DNA from 3 places in the Micromonospora sp. genome. Region 2 is predicted to be linked to each of the others. Evidence: riboswitches for the same ligand, from Rfam matches in the RefSeq annotation. Region 2 holds a riboswitch; each other region holds the start of a gene.
What was found. Region 2 has a riboswitch for cobalamin ahead of cobN (cobaltochelatase subunit CobN). Riboswitches for the same ligand answer to the same signal wherever they lie in the genome.
Positions count from the first base shown of each region.

Region 1 (5,870 bases), on a different contig from region 2:
ACCGGCGATCCGGTGGCACGCAGCCGGCGGTCCAGTTCGATGCCGAAGACGGTGGTGGCGAGCTTGGACCTGCCGTACGCGGTGGAGCCCCGGTAGACGCGCTCGCCCATCAGGTCGGCGAAGTCCAGGTGTGCGTTGCGGTGGGTGATCGAGCTGAGGCTGACCACCCGGGCCGCCCGCGCCGCGGCCAGGTTGCCCAGCAGCAGACCGGTCAGCGCGAAATGGCCCAGCAGGTTGGTGGCGAGGTGCAGCTCGTGGCCGTCCACGCTGGTGCGGCGCGGGCCGAGCAGCACCGCGCCGGCGTTGTTGACCAGCAGGTCGAGCACCGGAGGGTGGGCGGCCTGGGCCGCCGCGAACTCCCGTACCGAGGCCAGGGAGGCGAGGTCCAGCTCGCGTACCTCGACGTCGCCGCCCATGCTGTGGGCGGCCCGCCGGCCGGCGGCGGTGTCGCGCACGGCGAGCACGACCCGGGCGCCCCGCCGGGCCAGGGCGGTGGCGGTGACCAGGCCGAGGCCGGAGTTCGCGCCGGTCACGACGGCGGTGCGGCCGTGCTGGTCGGGGATGTGGTCGGCGGTCCAGGTCATCTGCTGCTCCCTGACGGTCGGATCGGACCACCGACGCTAGGGCCCGACCGGGCGGGGCCGGTCGCACCCGGTTGCCTAGGTCCCGCAGACCTACCCACGCCGGTCCGGGCCGCGCCACACTGGCGACATGACCCGTCCGTACGCCCGTGAACTCGGTGACTTCCTGCGTGCCCGGCGCGCCCGGTTGCACCCCCGTGACGTCGGCCTGGAGCCGGGCGGGCGACGCCGGGTCACCGGGCTGCGCCGCGAGGAGCGGGCGCTGCTGGCCGGGTTGAGCACCGACTACTACCAGCGGATGGAGCAGGGCCGGGAGGTGCGCCCGTCCGACGACGTGCTGGACGGGCTCGCCGCCGCGCTCGGCCTCGACGACGCGGAACGCCGGCACCTGTTCACCCTGGCCCGCGCCGCCCGCCGGCCGACGCCCGCCCGGGTCGACCACGGTCCGGAGCGGGTGCCGGAGAGCACCAGGCGGCTGCTGCGGGTGCTGGACACCCCGGCGGTGGTGCTCGGCCGGCACCTGGACCTGCTCGCCTGGAACGCGTGGGCGGTGGCGCTGCTCGGCGATCCGGCGGACCACCCGCCGGACCGGCTCAACATGCTGCTGCTGATGTTCGACGAGGCGGCGACCCCGGTGCGGCGCTGCGCGTCCTGGGAGCAGCAGGCCATGGACTACATCGGCATGATGCGCGCCGCCGTGGCCACGGACCCCACCCACCCCCGGGCCACCGCCGTCGTCGGTGAGCTGAGCATCCGCAGCGCCGAGTTCCGGCGGCTGTGGGCCCGGCACGACGTACGCGGGTCGGTCAGCGGCACCAAGACCTTCCAGGTCCCCGAGGTCGGTGACATCGTCCTGGACTGGGACACCTACCCGCTGCCCGGAAACCCCGGCCCGGTCATGCTGGTCTTCACCGCCGAGCCCGGCAGCGCCGACGCCGACGCGCTGCGGCTGCTGGCGTCACTGCGGGCCACCGGGCGGTCGGATGAGAGTTATCCGACACGCCGACGCGACATCTAGTGTTGCCTCTCCCCCATCTACGCCATATATGGTGTGCCACGCAGCTGGTTCGGCCGGGCCCGGTGGTCCGGTCGAGGCAACAGGGAACCCGGTGGAAATCCGGGACTGCCCCGCAGCGGTAAGTGGGAACGACCGCCGTCATCGAGCACTGGACCGCGAGGTCCGGGAAGCGACGGCCAGTAGGCGACCGACCCCGGTCACGCCCACGAGTCCGAAGACCTGCCAGTGCGCCGTGCGCTGCTGCGCGCGGCGGTCGGAGGTCGCGCGGGACGACCGACGCCAGCACCCGGGCCGGCCGCCGTGCCGCGCCCGTCGGCGTCCTCCCGCGTCCCGATGGCCATCGGTGACAGCGAGGAGAGGTCATGACGAGCACAGCGCAGAGCCCACCGTCCGACGTCGACGGCGCGGAGCCACGCCGGCCCGCGATGCGGGTCCGCAAGCGCGACGGCGACACCGAGCCGGTGGACGTCAACCGGATCGTCACGGCCGTCGCCCGGTGGACCACCGACCTGGACGAGGTCGACCCGCTGCGGGTGGCCACCAGGACGATCAGCGGCCTCTACGACGGGGCGACCACGGCCGAGCTGGACAAGCTGTCGATCCAGACGGCGGCGGAGCTGATCGGCACGGAACCGCAGTACTCCCGCCTGGCGTCCCGGCTGCTGGCCGCCTACGTGGACGAGGAGGTCCGTGGGCAGGCGGTGACCTCGTTCAGCGAGTCCATCCGGAACGCCCACGGCCTCGGCCTGATCGCCGACGACACCGCCGCGTTCGTGGCCCGGCACGCACGCCAACTCGACGACGCCGTCGACCCGGCCGGTGACCTGCGGTTCGAGTACTTCGGGCTGCGTACGGTGGCCGACCGCTACCTGCTGCGGCACCCGCAGTCGCGGCTGGTGGTGGAGACCCCGCAGTACTGGCTGCTGCGGGTGGCCTGCGGGCTGTCCACCACGCCCGACGAGGCGGTCGGGTTCTACCGGCTGATGTCGTCGCTGGCCTATCTGCCGAGTTCCCCGACGTTGTTCAACTCGGGCACCCGGCACACCCAGATGTCGTCGTGTTTCCTGGTCGACTCGCCGCGCGACGAACTGGACTCCATCTACGAGCGCTACCACCAGGTGGCGAAGCTGTCGAAGTTCTCCGGCGGCATCGGCATCTCCTGGTCTCGGGTGCGCGGCCGGGGGGCGCTGATCCGGGGCACCAACGGCCGGTCGAACGGGATCGTGCCGTTCCTGAAGACCCTCGACGCCGGGGTGGCGGCGGTCAACCAGGGCGGCCGGCGCAAGGGGGCGGCCTGCGTCTACCTGGAACCCTGGCACCCGGACGTCGAGGAGTTCCTGGAGCTGCGGGACAACACCGGTGAGGAGGCCCGGCGCACCCACAACCTCAACCTGGCCAACTGGATCCCCGACGAGTTCATGCGCCGGGTCGAGGCCGACGGCGACTGGTCGCTGATCGACCCGTCGGACGCCCCGGAGCTGCCCGACCTGTACGGCGAGGAGTTCGACGCCGCGTACCGGGTCGCCGAGAAGAAGGCGGTCCGCACGGTGAAGGCCCGGGACCTGTACGGGCGGATGATGCGCACCCTGGCGCAGACCGGCAACGGGTGGATGACGTTCAAGGACCCGGCGAACCGGCTGTCCAACCAGACCGGTGTGCCGGGCAACACGATCCACCTGTCCAACCTGTGCACCGAGATCCTGGAGGTCAACAGCGACACCGAGACGGCGGTGTGCAACCTCGGCTCGGTCAACCTCGGCGCGCACCTCACCGACGACGGCGTCGACTGGGACAGGCTGCGCGAAACGGTCCGGACGGCGGTGGTGTTCCTGGACCGGGTGATCGACATCAACTACTACCCGGCCGAGCAGGCGGCGGCGTCGAACCCGCGCTGGCGGCCGGTCGGGCTGGGGCTGATGGGGCTGCAGGACGCATTGTTCGCGCTGCGGCTGCCGTTCGACTCGCCCGGGGCCCGGGAGTTGTCCACCCGGGTCCAGGAGGAGATCTTCCTGACCGCCCTGGAGACCTCGACCGGCCTGGCCGAACGGTTCGGCGCGCACCCGGCGTACCCGCAGACCCGGGCGGCCCGGGGTGACCTGCACCCGGACCTGTGGGGGGTCGAGCCCACCCAGACCGCGCGGTGGGCGGCGCTGCGCACCCGGATCGCCGCGCACGGCCTGCGCAACTCGCTGCTGGTGGCGATCGCCCCGACCGCCACGATCGCGTCGATCGCCGGCTGTTACGAGTGCATCGAGCCGCAGGTGTCCAACCTGTTCAAACGCGAGACCATGTCCGGGGAGTTCCTGCAGATCAACACCTATCTGGTCCGCGAGCTGAAGGCGCGCGGCCTGTGGACGGCGGAGATCCGCGACCAGATCAAGCGGGCCGAGGGTTCGGTGCAGGGCATCGTCGACCTGCCCGCCGAGGTGCGGGAGTTGTTCCGGACCGCGTGGGAGCTGCCGCAGCGGGCGCTGATCGACCTGGCCGCCGCGCGGGCGCCGTACGTCGACCAGTCGCAGTCGCTGAACCTGTTCCTCAGCGCGCCGACCATCGGCAAGCTGTCCTCGATGTACCTGTACGCCTGGAAGTCCGGGCTGAAGACCACCTACTACCTGCGGTCGCGTCCGGCGACCCGGATCCAGCAGGCCACCGTCACCGTCGCCCCAGTCGTGGCGGCCGACGCCGAGGCGCTGGCCGGTTACCTGGAGAACCCCGAGAGCTGCGAGGCGTGCCAGTGACCACCGTCGACGAACCCCGCACCGCCGGGCGGCAGCTGCTGCTCGACCCCGGCATGGACCTCACCCTGCGGCCGATGCGCTACCCGCACTTCTTCGACCGGTTCAAGGACGCCATCCGCAACACCTGGACGGTGGAGGAGGTCGACCTGCACGCCGACCTGGCCGACCTGGAGCGGCTGTCGCCGGCCGAGCGGCACCTGGTGTCCCGGCTGGTGGCGTTCTTCGCCACCGGTGACACGATCGTCGCCAACAACCTGGTGCTCAACCTCTATCAGCACGTCAACTCTCCCGAAGGCCGGCTCTACCTGTCCCGGCAGCTCTTCGAGGAAGCCGTGCACGTGCAGTTCTACCTGAACCTGCTCGACACGTACGTCCCCGACGAGCAGGAACGGTTCGCCGCATTCGCCGCCATCGAGAACATCCCGTCGATCCGGCGCAAGGCCGAGTTCTGCTTCCGTTGGATCGACTCGGTCTTCGAGCTGCGGGAGCTGCGTACCCGCGCGGACCGGCGGGCGTTCCTGCTGAACCTGATCTGCTTCGCCGCCTGCATCGAGGGGCTGTTCTTCTACGGCGCGTTCGCCTACGTCTACTTCCTGCGGTCCCGGGGCCTGCTCAACGGGTTGGCGTCGGGCACCAACTGGGTGTTCCGCGACGAGTCGATGCACATGGCGTTCGCCTTCGACGTGGTGGAGACCGCCCGGCGGGAGGAGCCGGACCTGTTCGACGCCGACCTGGAACGTCAGGTGACCGAGATGCTCGCCGAGGCCGTCGAGTGCGAGGTGCAGTTCGCCGAGGACCTGCTCGACCAGGGCGTGTCGGGGCTGTCGCTTGCGGACATGCGGGCCTACCTGGAACACGTCGCCGACCGGCGGCTCGCCCAGCTCGGCATCGCGCCGCGCTACGGCGCGCAGAACCCGTTCGCGTTCATGGATCTACAGGACGTGCAGGAGCTGTCGAACTTCTTCGAGCGTCGGGTGTCGGCCTACCAGGTGGGGGTCAGCGGCAGCGTCACCTTCGACGACGACTTCTGACCGGCGCGGCCGGGGGGCCGGGGCCCGGTCCGGTGGTCACACACCCCCACCGGACCGGGCCTGGCCGTCCGCTCAGGGGCCGGCGTTGCCGAACACCTCGATTTCGGCGAGGCCGACGTTGACGGTGCTGCCGCCGACCCCGGTGACGGTGAGCTTGACGCTGGTCACCGTCTTCGCCGCCGGGAGGATGACCTCCGTCGGGCCGCCGCCGTTGTCCAGGGCGCCGACGGCCGTGGAGGTGCCGTCGCTGAACAGCAGGGTGCCGCCGGTGATCTGGTCGTTGGGGTTGGGTCGGTCGTAGAGGACCACCCGGCGGACGGTGCGCGGGCCCGGCCAGCTCAGGGTGAGCTGGGTGCCGACGCCGCCGTAGACGGTCGCCCACTCCCGGGTCTGGTCGTCGGGCCAGCCGGCGATCACCCCGTCGACGGCCTTGGCCGCCGTCTGCCCGCTGCCGGTGTCCTGGCTGGTCGCGGTGACGGTGGCCGTCCGGGCCAGGTTGGGG
Region 1 is NZ_JBMDWU010000281.1:33,881-39,750, forward strand. Features, by position in the region: gene ACOJTC_RS15310 (oxidoreductase) at 1-584, opposite strand, end outside; gene ACOJTC_RS15315 (helix-turn-helix transcriptional regulator) at 712-1,599, shown strand; cobalamin riboswitch at 1,628-1,841, shown strand; gene ACOJTC_RS15320 (ribonucleoside-diphosphate reductase subunit alpha) at 1,962-4,337, shown strand; gene ACOJTC_RS15325 (ribonucleotide-diphosphate reductase subunit beta) at 4,391-5,368, shown strand; gene ACOJTC_RS15330 (PIG-L family deacetylase) at 5,441-5,870, opposite strand, start outside.
Region 1: another riboswitch for cobalamin. It lies ahead of ACOJTC_RS15320 (ribonucleoside-diphosphate reductase subunit alpha); the one in region 2 lies ahead of cobN (cobaltochelatase subunit CobN).

Region 2 (5,870 bases):
GGTTGACCCGCGCCTCGCCGGTGGGCACCCCGGCCAGGATGTGCAGCCCGTCGCGGATCTGCACGTCCTTGACCTCGCACAGGTAGCCGTCGAGGTGCAGCACGAAGTCGTCGAAGTCGTCGGCGGCGGGCATCGCCTCGGTGTGCAGGTCGTGGTGGAGTTCGGCGGCGCGCACCAGCTCCCAGATCTGCCCCCGGACCACCGGCACCTTCGCCGGGTCGAGGGCCTGCACGGTGGCGTACTCGTCCAGCAGCTGTTCGAGTTTCGCCAGTTCGCCGTAGGTCTCGGCGCGGGCCATCGGGGGCACCAGGTGGTCGACCACGACGGCGTGCGCCCGCCGCTTGGCCTGGGTGCCCTCGCCGGGGTCGTTGACGATGAACGGGTAGACCAGCGGCAGGTCACCGAGGACGGCGTCGGGGGCGCAGTCGGCGGCCAGGCCGAGTCCCTTACCGGGCAGCCATTCCAGGGTGCCGTGTTTACCGAGGTGCACCACCGCGTCGGCGCCGAAGCCGCCGTCGGCGACCGGCGCGGCCAGCCACCGGTACGCGGCCAGGTAGTGGTGGCTGGGTGGCAGGTCGGGGTCGTGGTAGATGGCGATCGGGTTCTCGCCGAAGCCGCGCGGCGGCTGGATCAGCAGGGTGACGTTGCCGAACCGCAGCCCGGCCAGGACGATGTCCCCGTCGTCGGTGTAGAGCTGGCCGGGTGGCTCACCCCAGTGTTCCCGCATCCGGTCCCGCAGGTCGACCGGCACCTGGTCGAACCAGCGCCGGTAGGTGTCCCCCGGCACCCGGGCCTCGGCGGCGGCCAACTGTTCCGGGGTGAGCCACTCGACGTCGTGGCCCCCGGCGGCGATCAACGCGTGGATCAGCGCGTCCCCGTCGGTGGGGGGCGGCGCGTCGCCGAGGTGGTATCCGGCGTCGGCGAGGGCGGCGAGCAGCCGGACCGCCGAGGCGGGGGTGTCCAGGCCGACGGCGTTGCCGACCCGGGAGTGCTTCGTCGGGTAGGAGCTGAGCACGACCGCCACCCGCTTCGTGGCGTTGGGCAGGTGGCGCAGCCGGGCCTGCCGGACGGCGATCCCGGCGACCCGGGCGGCCCGCTCGGCGTCGGCGGCGTAGACCGACAGCCCGTCGGCGTCGATCCGCTTGAACGAGAACGGCACGGTGACGATCCGACCGTCGAACTCGGGGATGGCCACCTGCATGGCCGCGTCGAGCGGGGACAGTCCGGCGTCGCTGGCCGCCCACTGCTCCCGGGTGCTGGTCAGGCAGAGCGCCTGGATCACCGGCACATCGAGGGCGGCGAGCGCGCCGACGTCCCAGGCGTCCTCGTCGCCCCCGCCGGAGGCATCGGCGGCGACCGTCCCCCCGGCGGCGTGGACGGTGACGACGAGCGCGTCGCAGCGGGCGAAGAGGTCCAGCGGCCCGTCGCCGGGGGTGAGCCCGCGCAGCGATCCGCAGAAGATCGGCAGCGGTTCGCCGCCGGCCGCGTCGACCGCGTCGGCCAGGGTCTGCACGAAACCGGTGTTGCCGGCCAGCGCGTGCGCCCGGTAGAACACGATCCCCACCGTGGGCCGCCCGCCGCCGTCCTGCGGCCCGGCCACCGGGTCCGCCCCGTCGACCGGGGTGGACGGGCGGTGGTGGTCGAGGATGCCGTAGGGCGGGGTGGGGGTGGGCGGGTCGAAGCCCTCACCGGTGAGCAGGACGGTGTCGGAGAGGAACCGGGCGAGCTGGGCGAGGTTGTCCGCGCCCCCTTCGACCAGGTAGGACAGCGCTTCGGTGGCCACCCCGGAGGCCACCGTGGAGGCCGCCATCAGCTCCGCGTCGGGCACCGCCTCGCCGCCGAGCACGATCGTGGGGACGCCGGAGCCGAGCACCGCCGCGAGGCCGTCCGGCCACGCCTGCCGCCCGCCGAGCAGCCGTACGACGGCCAGGTCGACACCGTCGAGCAGGGCCGGCACGGCGGCCACGTCGACCCGGGTGGGGTTGGCGAGACGGTAGTCGGCGGCGCTGGCGCGGGCGGCGAGCAGATCGGTGTCGGCGGTGGACAGCAGCAGGATGCGCACGTTCGGCTCCGGAGAGTGACGTCCGGCTCGACCACGGGGCCGGGCCGAGCGGGGCGGGAGGGACGCCGGTCAGCGGCGGCGGAGGTCCGACGCACCCCGCCGGCGGCGGGGCACCCGGACCGGCCGTCAGCGGTACGTGGCAGGCCGACCGCCCCGGCGACGGCCGGCGACGGTGGGAGAGGTGGGAGCGCGCGGCGGCGCGGGCTCGACGGTGATGCGGAAATCACCGACCGTGATCGGGTCGGCAGTGACGCTGTGCGTCATCGGTTCCTCCTCGGGTGTCCACGCCCTGGGGTTCTCCGACGGCCGAAGTATCCTGGCTCCCGGATCGACGCTCACCCCCGGCCTTCCAACCGTGCACGCACGGTCGTGACCCACGAGGGGGGATCGCTCCCCGGTGACAGTGGCGGGACCGCGTCGGAATCGCACCGACTTCCTTCACTGCCGTCAGGCCGCGAATGCTGCCACACTCCTCACCCCGAGGTCAACGGCGGCCACCGGCCCCGCGACGGCGCGGAACTGGGCGGCACGGAGCTGATCCGGGCGGCACGGCCCTGGTCGGTCGGGACACCTCTCTCGCACGCTGTCGAGCTGATGATGTCAACGACTCGGGACCGGCACGGCCGACCTGACCGGACGGTTGTCGCGCCGGGTAGGGCCCCCCGACACCCCGGGGCCGGGGCAGCCTGAGGGCGGCGGCCCCGGCCCGGTGCCACGGGGCCGCCCCCTCCGGTGCCGCAGGCCCTCCGGTCACAGGCCCATCCGGTGCCGCGCCACCCCGGCCACCCCCGACCTGGCGGTACGGGTCGTCCCACCCCGCGGGGCCGATCCGTCACCGTCATCAGCTCGAAAGGGCCCGCGACGACATACCCCCACACCCCTGCCCCGCAGTGGCAGGCGACCGGGGCGGCCGGCGGTCGCACCCGCCGCCGTGGCCGCACCCCCACGGACCCACATCCCACGGGCCGACATCCCACGGGGGCCACCACCCCGGCCACGCTGCACGCGCGGCTGCGGGGTCAGCGGAGGCGACGCTCGGGGTGGGCCCGGTTCCAGGCCCGCATCCGCTCCGGGTATCCGGTCTTCGCCGCCTCGTAGAGTGGCACCGCGTGCCGGTGGGCCAGCTTGGCCGCCGTACGTGGGGAGCCGGTGCGGCGGCGGATCCACTCCCCGTCGTGCGCGATCGCCACCACCGTGGTGTCGGTGGCGGTCGTCTCGGGTTCGAGATAGAACTCCACCCCCCGGTGGGCGGCCACGAAGTCCGCCAACGCGGTCAGGTCGTCCCGGGTGGCCTCCCGGTCGAGCTTGGTCGGGATGCCCTCGTCAGCCCGGGTCCGTCGGCTGAACCAGCCCATCTGCCCGTCCTCTCCTCGGCGTCCCTCCAGTGGAGCACCCCCACCTGGAAGGGCGCTGCGAACCCGGTGACAGCCGGCTGAGCGGCCCGTTCACCGCCGGTCGAGGGCGGCCAGCTCGTCGGGGGTGAGTCGCAGCGCGGCGGCCGCGACGTTCTCGGCGAGGTGGGCCGGGTCACCGGTGCCGGGGATGGCCAGTACGTGCGGGCCCTGGTGCAGCGTCCAGGCGAGGCGTACCTGCTGCGGGGTGGCGTCGTGGGCGCGGGCGACGGCGTGTACGGCCGCGCCGTGGTCGGTGCGGGCCCCGCCTTCGCGGTTGCCGCCGGTCAGGGAGAAGAACGGCACGTAGGCGATCCCCCGGGCACCGCACTCGCGGACCATGGCGTCCTGGTCGCCCCGGTTGTCCAGCGCGTAGTTGTTCTGCACGCAGACCACCGGGGCGATGGTCTGCGCCTCGTCGAGGTGGTCGAGGCGGACGTTGGACAGACCCAGGTGCCGGATCAGGCCGGCGTCGCGCAGCTCGGCCAGCGCGCCGAAGCGTTCGGCCACGGAGTCCGGCGCGGGCCGCTTGACGATCCGCAGGTTGACCAGGTCGAGGTGGTCGCGGCCGAGCCGGCGCAGGTTCTCCTCCACCTGGGCGCGCAGCTGCGCCGGGCTGGCCTCCTCGTGCAGGCCGGTCGTCGGGTCGTCCCGGAAGCCGACCTTGGTGGCGACGACCAGCCCTTCCGGGTACGGGGCGAGCGCGGCGCGGATCAGTTCGGTGGCGTACCGGGCGGGGCCGGTGCCGACCTTCAGGGTGCCGCCCGGCGAGACGTAGAACGCGGCGGTGTCGATGTGGTCGACCCCCAGTTCGACGGCCCGGCGCAGGACGCGCAACGCCCGTTCCCGGTCGGGGTGGGCGGTGATCCGCATCGAGCCGAAGCCCATCCGGTGCACGGTGCGGTCACCCAGGGTCCAGCGGCCCGCCGCTGCGGCGGTGATCTCGGTTGGCATCCGGCGACCCTAGCCAGCGGCGGTGGCCCGGCGTAACGGCCGCGCACCCGATACCGGCCGGGGCCGACGACTGTTAGATTTTCTGTATCGGGCCGGCGGGTGTCTGCGGCGCGGCACCGGCCGGCGGACGGGTCGCCGGCACCAGGGCCAGGGTCGGAATCAGCAGCACCGGCACCACCAGCAGGGCGTGCAGGATGCCGACGTGGTCACCGAGCAGACCCAGCAGCGGCGGGCTGGCCAGGAACGACGTGTAGCCGAGCACCGCGACGACGCTGACCCGGGCGGGGGCGCGTTCCTCGTCGTCGGCGGCGGCGCTCATCCCGACCGGGAAGCCGAGCGATGCGCCGAGTCCCCAGAGGACCACCCCGACGACGGCGAGCGGCCCGGAGCCGGCCAGCACCGCCAGCAGGGAGCCGGCGGCGGCCAGCAGGATCGTGCCGATCAGCACGGGCACCCGACCCCAGCGGTCGATGGCCACGGTGCCGGCGGTCCGGCCGATGGTCATGCCGGCGACGAAGACCCCGAAGACGGCGGCCCCGGCGGCCTCGCTGACCCCGTAGCCGTCGACGAAGGCGACCGCCAGCCAGTCGTTGGCGCTGCCCTCGGTGAACGCCATCACCAGCACCAGCGCGCCGATGAGCAGGGTGCGCGGCTCCCGCCAGGCCGCGAGCAGGCCACCCCGGCGGGCCGACGCGGCACCGTCGGCGGTGGAGGCGGGCAGGGCGGGCAGGAAGTTCCGCGCCCCGAGCAGGGTGCCGCCGAGCACCACCGCCGCCAGCACCGCCAGGTGCACGGTGATCGGCACCGCGAGCCGGGCCGCGCCCGCGCCGAGCCCGGCGCCGGCCACCGAGCCGAGGCTCCAGGCGGCGTGGAAGCGGGGCAGGATGGTGCGACCGAGCCGTTTCTCCACCGCCGCGCCCTCGACGTTCATGCCCACGGCGCAGGTGCCGGAGCCGTAGCCGAGGGCGAACAGGCCGACCGCGACGCCGGGCAGTGAGCCGATCGGGGTGGCGATGCCCACCCCGGCCAGGCCGACCGCCACCAGCACGGTCGAGGCGACGACGGTGCGGGCCGGGCCGAGCCGCTGGGTCACCAGGCCGGCGGTGGTCAGCGCCAGCACCGCGCCCCCGGACATGGCCAGCAGCAGCAGTCCGAGCCGGCCGGCGCTGAGGCCGAGCGCGTCGCGGACCGCCGGGACCCGGGAGAACCAGGTCGCCACGGCGAGGCCGTTGAGGGCGAAGACCACCGCGACTCCGGTACGGGCGGCCCGTACCACCGGGGGTGGGACGGCTCGGTTATCGGTGGCGGTGTTCACGGCGCGCGGTCCTCTTCCCCTGGCGTGGCCCTTCCGGCCCGGCTTTCCTGGTGTGGTCGTTTTCCCGGCCCGGTGTGTCCCGTCCGGGCCCGACGTCCCACCGCTGATCTCACACCGCTTTTGTCACGGCCACAAGCGCGATGTGCCC
Region 2 is NZ_JBMDWU010000452.1:3,423-9,292, forward strand. Features, by position in the region: gene cobN (cobaltochelatase subunit CobN) at 1-2,062, opposite strand, end outside; cobalamin riboswitch at 2,372-2,501, opposite strand; gene ACOJTC_RS24740 (hypothetical protein) at 3,082-3,417, opposite strand; gene ACOJTC_RS24745 (aldo/keto reductase) at 3,508-4,407, opposite strand; gene ACOJTC_RS24750 (MFS transporter) at 4,481-5,722, opposite strand.

Region 3 (5,870 bases), on a different contig from region 2:
TTGCAGCAGGGTGGCGGAAGGGCTGACCCGCCAACTGTTGCCGAACCTGTCGTAGAGGTCGGCATGGGAGAGCGGCACGCGCAGGGCGCCGCTGCCCTTGACCTCGAGGTAGTGCGGATCGTCATCGGGGTTGCCCAGGAGGCCGCGCACCGTCGGCGCCCCGGGTCCGACGCCGATGCCCAGGTCGAGGTACCCCGTGTTGGCGGTGGCGCGGACGCTGTTACCCGACGGGTCCTTGAACGTGTACACGTTGTTGACGCGGTCGATCGCCACCCCGTTGGGCAGCAGCAGTGACCCGCCGGTCGGCAGGCTGGTGGTGGTGCCGTTCACCACCAGCCGTGTCCCGTCGCACAGTGCCAGCCTCGCGTTGCCCATCCTCAGCGCGACCGACCGGTTGACCGAGGTGTTGGGCCAGGTCGAGCCACCGGGCGCCTTGCGGGTCTGCACCTCGAACGTCGAACCGGCCTGGGCCTCGACGAAGTCGCCCGTGGCCTGGAAGTCGTAGAACAGACCGCCGAACGTGTACTGGTGGGTGTCGCCGATGACCGCGGCGATGCGACAGGCCGACGCCGCCGCCGGACCCTGGACCGACTCGTTGATGACGACGGCCGGCGCCGGGCTCGACGGGACCGGACCCGGGGGGCCGAAGTTGAGGTTGTTCCGCTCACTGCTGAAGCCGAAGTTCTGACAGTCGGGCCTGACCGGGCTGCCGTCCTCGACGGTCGTGCGGACGTTGAAGCTCGCCTCGGGATTGAACTTCGCCGTTGAGCCGTGGCCGTAGCCGAACACGTTGAACTCGACCTGCGTCCACTCCGAGGCGGGTTCCTGGGGATCCGGTGGCAGAGCGTGGAGGATGCCCGCTCCCGTGGACGAGTAGATCCGCCCCGACCCGTCGTTGAAGGTGACGGTGTCGGTCTCCTGCCCATCGGCCGTCTTCGCGACCGAGCCGTCCAGTCGCAGGGCCGGCTTCGCCATGCTCTGGATCGGCAGGTAGGGCAGCTGGATCGCGTCGGTCTTGCGCGAGCAGTGGGTCTCTGAGTCGTCCGGTGCCTCGGTCCACCCCGGTGGGCACGGCTGGCCCGGGTCCGGGTTGTAGTGCAGCAGCCAGTACTCGACGTAGAGGCGGCTGGGGCTGGGATCCGGGTTGGGATTGCCGCCCCTGGTGCCGTCGTTGGCGAACACGAACTGCTTCCAGCCCCGGCACAGGCCGGCGGTCGGTGAACCGTTGCACTCCTGGACCCGGAGGTGGTTGGTGTTGAGCTGGAACGAGTAGCTGCCCGGCATGGTCGGCCCGTCGGTCGGGACGCTGGTCACGCTCAGGTTCTGCTGGTTGACCTTCTCGAAACTGCCGGACGCGCGGGTGATCGGACCGGCACCCGTCGGCCTTCCCGTCACGATCCCGATCCCGCCCCCGACGTCCCGCCGGGGAGCCTGTTCGAGGTTCGGGGCCATCGGAGCCGAGGGCGGGGCCACGCACCCGGTCTTCTGCCACACCAGTTCGGGATAGGCTGCGGTGAAGCACCCCTGCGCCGACGGCCGCGGCACCTTCACCATCGTCGAATGCCAGTCCTGAAGATCCCCCTGGGCGGCCGGGGGCCTCCCCTCCCCGCTGGCTTGTACCCCCATCCCCAGCAGGACCGCCGCGATCGTGATGCCCACCAGCCCGGATGGTGACCGGTGTTCTCGCGGTAGCAATCTCATCATCGTTCCCTCCCACCGCAGGTGGAATAGCTCGGCGCCCGCCCTCGGGGCGGGCCTCGCCGACGAGCGTCGCGTGACGTCGGGCCGTGCGGGGGATCCCCATACAAACCCATACCTGCCCACCCGGCAGTGTTGGTGCACCGAGGTGGCGTCCGGTCCGCCGGACACCGCGTCCGACGCCCTCCGCAGTGCGGGAGGTGATGCGAGGATGGCGGCCGTGGTGAGCATCGACTCGTTGACTGGACGTGACCGCGAAGAGTGGGAGGGTTTGACCCGGCGTTTCCCCGCGCACTGGGCGGGCCGGCCGGATCGACCCGCGACCGAGGTCGACGACGAGGGCTACGAACGCACGTGGCAGCGCCTGGTGGACGGCGAACAGATCCGGGGCATCTGCGCACGGCGCGACGGTGAGATGGTGGGCATCGCGCATTACCTGTTCCACGCCGCCGTCTACCGGGGATACATCCTGTACAGCTACTCACGAGCTGCGGCCATCACCACGACGTGACCGGCGTCCGGTCGTCGGTGCCGGTGGTCCCGGAAAGTCCGGCGTCGACGCCCGGGTGGTGGTCACACCAGAGCCCGTCCGGCGGACGCGCGTCACCCGCGCGGACGCCGGTCGCGGGACGGCCCGACTGCCAGGAGCCGCTGCGGCAGATGAACTGGGTGGTGCCGCTGTACTGGGTGGTGCCGCCGTCGACGTAGCTGTAGCTGGCCCGCACGGGGTGGCCGAGGTTGCTGGCCGGGCAGGTGGCGAAGAGAGTCGGCCCGGCGGTCGTGAAGGTGCCGACACTGCCGGAGTACCAGGTGATGCTCCAGGTCGTCGTGCCGGTGCTGCTGGCGTCGCAGTAGAACTGCGACGCGCCGGACTCGCAGAAGGGAGCCGGGGCGGCGGCGAGAGCCGGCGTGGCGCCGGCGGCGGCGAGGCTCAGGGCGGCGAGCGCGGACGCCGCCAACACCTTGACGGTGGTACGCATGAAACTCCTCCCAACGTAGCCGAGCGATGACTCAGTGCGACGCCAGCCTAGCTGTCGCATCGACGTACCCGAATTAGCTGTTCGGTTGGTCGGTCCCCCGCCGTAGCCACCGGTCGTGGTGGATCGCCTCGGTGAGGGGCCTGCGCCGCCGCCACCCGTGCCGCTCCAGATCGGGCACGGCCTCCAGGTGGGTGACCGGCCCGACGCAGAGCCAGGCCACCGGCCGGATTCCGGCCGGCACACCCAGCAGCTCGGCCAGGAACGGCTCCCGGTAGAAGGACACCCACCCGACGCCCAGCCCTTCGGCGGTGGCGGCGAGCCAGAGGTTCTGGATGGCCAGGCAGACCGAGTAGAGGCCCGCGTCGGCGATGGCGTGCCGCCCGAGCACCGCCGGGCCGCCGCGCTGCGGGTCGTAGGTGACGACCACCGACAGCGTCGACTCCAGCACCCCGTCGATCTTGATACGCGCGAACCGCTCGGCCGCCGCACCGTCCAGAGTGGCGGCGAACGTCGCCCGCTCGGCCTGCACGTGCCGATGGAACCGGCGACGGACGGCCGGGTCCCGGACCAGGACGAAATCCCACGGCTGCGAGTTGCCGACGCTGGGCGCGGCGTGCGCGGCGTCGAGAATCCGGTGCAGGGTGTCGGCCGGCACCGGCTCCCCGGTGAACTCGGCCCGGACGTCCCGGCGGCGGTGGATGGCGTCGTAGAGTTCCACAGGCAGGCTCCCGCTGCGCTCGGCCCACCCCCGACGGGTGGGCGCTCGACGCGAGGCCGGTCTTCGGACTCCCGGATCAACGCCTACCCGTCCGCCTTCCCAGCCCTTGGGCCAGTGGCTGCGCTCCTCGCGCCTGGACGGTCGCTCCCCGGTCACCGCGGCGGGCCCGTGCCGGAATCACACCGGCTTCCCGATTCTCCCCGCATGCGCGGGGCACCTCGCACGATCATGCCGTCGCCGATGCTAACCCGCACCACCGACGCCGGCCGGCCACGGCCCGACCCGACAGCACACGCAGCGGGTCCCCGTGTTCCGGCGTCCACGGGGACGCCGGGGTGTGCGACGTCCTCGCCGAGGTGGCCGGCTGCCAGGCCTACGACGAGGCGCGCTTCGGTCGCTGGACTCCCGTGCGGCGGGAGGAGCACGTCGGGGTCGAGGTGCCGGACCCGTTGCGCAGCGACACGGTGTTCGAGACCGTGGCTTCGGGACGTGATGTCGTGGTCCGCGACGGCGGCGCGGCGACCGTACGAGCCGGTGCCGGCGAGGTCCGTCCGGTCCGGGCGCGTCGAACGACGGAGAGGGAGAACGGCATGACCGAGACGGCCGGCGACGAGGAGCTGAGGCTGCCGCACGGATACACCAACGCGACCAGCCGGGTGGCCGGCACGGTGCGCAAGTCCTACCTGGGGCCCGATGCCGGACAGCGCTTCACGGTCGAGCGGGCCGCACTGTCCGGGCTGGCCGGCAGCTTTCCCGTCCCGGAGGTCCGGGCGGCCCCCGACGGCGAGCTTGCCGTCGCGGAGGTCGCCGGTTGGCATGCGCAGGACGCCCTGGACGGTGGTCACGCCGCTGCAGTCCTGCGGCTGTGCGGCCAGGCCCGGCGACGGCTGTCCGACGTCGACCCCGCGACGGTGCCGGGTCTTCCCGGCACCGGCGAGGTGATCGTGCACGGCGACTTCGGCCCGCAGAACATCCTGGTGAACGAGGCGGTCGACGAGGTGCTGGCGGTCATCGACTGGGAGCTGTGCCATCTCGGCCCGGCGGTCGAGGACCTCGCGTGGACCGAGTGGATCGTACGGATGCACCATCCCCTGGCGGTCGATCACCTCGATCACCTCTTCACCGGCTACGGCGAGCGTCCGGGCTGGGGCGAGCGGCAGGCGGCCATGGTCCGGATGTGCCTGCGGTGTCGTGACTTCTGCGTGCGCTGGGGCGATCCGGTGGCCGCCGCGATGTGGAACCGGCGGACCGCCGCGACCGAGGCGTTCCGCGAGTGAGCGCGGCGGCGATCCCGGCGGCGGTGAGCGGCTGACATCGGTCCGATCCCGACCGGCCTCCCCCGGCTCGGGTCGGTCACCGCTCGATGCTGGCGTACTCGCAGACCGCCGCCGGGAAGCCGCCCGCGCCGAAGCGCAGCTCGACGACGTGCCCATGGGCGGTCTCGGTGACCGCCGGTGTGATCGACTGACCGGCCTGCGCCGGTCGCAGGTACCAGCACCGGCTGGTGTCGGTGCGGCCGGCCGGCACCCCCGCGTCGGCCAGCGCGTTCTCGCCGCGCTCCAGGTAGCACGCGAAGAAGACGTGGTCGTTCAGATCCGTCTCCCGGTCGCTGAAGGTGAAAGCCGCCGTCTCGGTTCCGCCGCTGCGGGGTCGTCGCGGCAGCTCCGGCAGCAGCGGCGAGTCGCCGCCGAAGCCCGGGGGCGCCTCGGTGCGCGGTGTGGGTCGTGCCCCGGCGCCGGCGTCCAACCAGGTCCACCGGCTGGTCCACACCGCCACCACGGTGCCGTCGGCGTCGCGCAGGGTCAGCTCGTCGTGCCCGCCGTACCAGCCACGCCGGTCGACGCCGAGGGTGACGGCCAGTTCGGCGTCGAGCGGCGCTCCGGGCAGCACCCGCACCGGCGGGGTGTACGCCTGCACGTACCGCACCACGGCGCGGACCCGGTGCCGTTCGAAGTAGGACCAGCGGTCGAGTCCGGCCGTCTCTCGCCACCAGCCGGCGGAGACCTCGTCGAGGAGGTGCACCAGCTGGGTCGGTTTCAGGGTGCCCCGTTGGGTGATGGCCGGATAGCGGGCCTCGGTGCCCGTGCGGTACACCCTGGACCCGACGGTCACGGCAGTGGTCCATCAGCCCGGGGTCGGCCGGGCCGCAGCGGTTTGATGGTGGTGCCCACCGTGAGCGGACGGGTTTGGCCCCCGCAGTGGTGTACCGCCATCGGACCCTCCGCCCGGCACGCGCAGGGCAACACCCGGTTGAGGCTGGAGCCGATGCAGAACTCCTCGAAGGCGGTCCGGTCGCCGGGAAGCAGCCGGGCCAGCAGCGCCATCACCGGGTCCACCGCCTTGATCCGGCCGTCGTCGTCGCGCACCTCCAGCCAGGCGTGGTCGAGGTCCATCATGCCGATCAGCCAACCCCCTCGGGCGTACGCCTCGTACCCCATCGCCCGGCACTCCCGTTCGAGATACAGGCTGGCGGA
Region 3 is NZ_JBMDWU010000626.1:578-6,447, reverse strand. Features, by position in the region: gene ACOJTC_RS32760 (hypothetical protein) at 1-1,659, opposite strand, end outside; gene ACOJTC_RS32755 (GNAT family N-acetyltransferase) at 1,910-2,209, shown strand; gene ACOJTC_RS32750 (hypothetical protein) at 2,196-2,678, opposite strand; gene bluB (5,6-dimethylbenzimidazole synthase) at 2,752-3,396, opposite strand; cobalamin riboswitch at 3,433-3,632, opposite strand; gene ACOJTC_RS32740 (phosphotransferase) at 3,732-4,673, shown strand; gene ACOJTC_RS32735 (hypothetical protein) at 4,750-5,508, opposite strand; partial or broken gene ACOJTC_RS32730 (hypothetical protein) at 5,505-5,870, opposite strand, start outside.
Region 3: another riboswitch for cobalamin. It lies ahead of bluB (5,6-dimethylbenzimidazole synthase); the one in region 2 lies ahead of cobN (cobaltochelatase subunit CobN).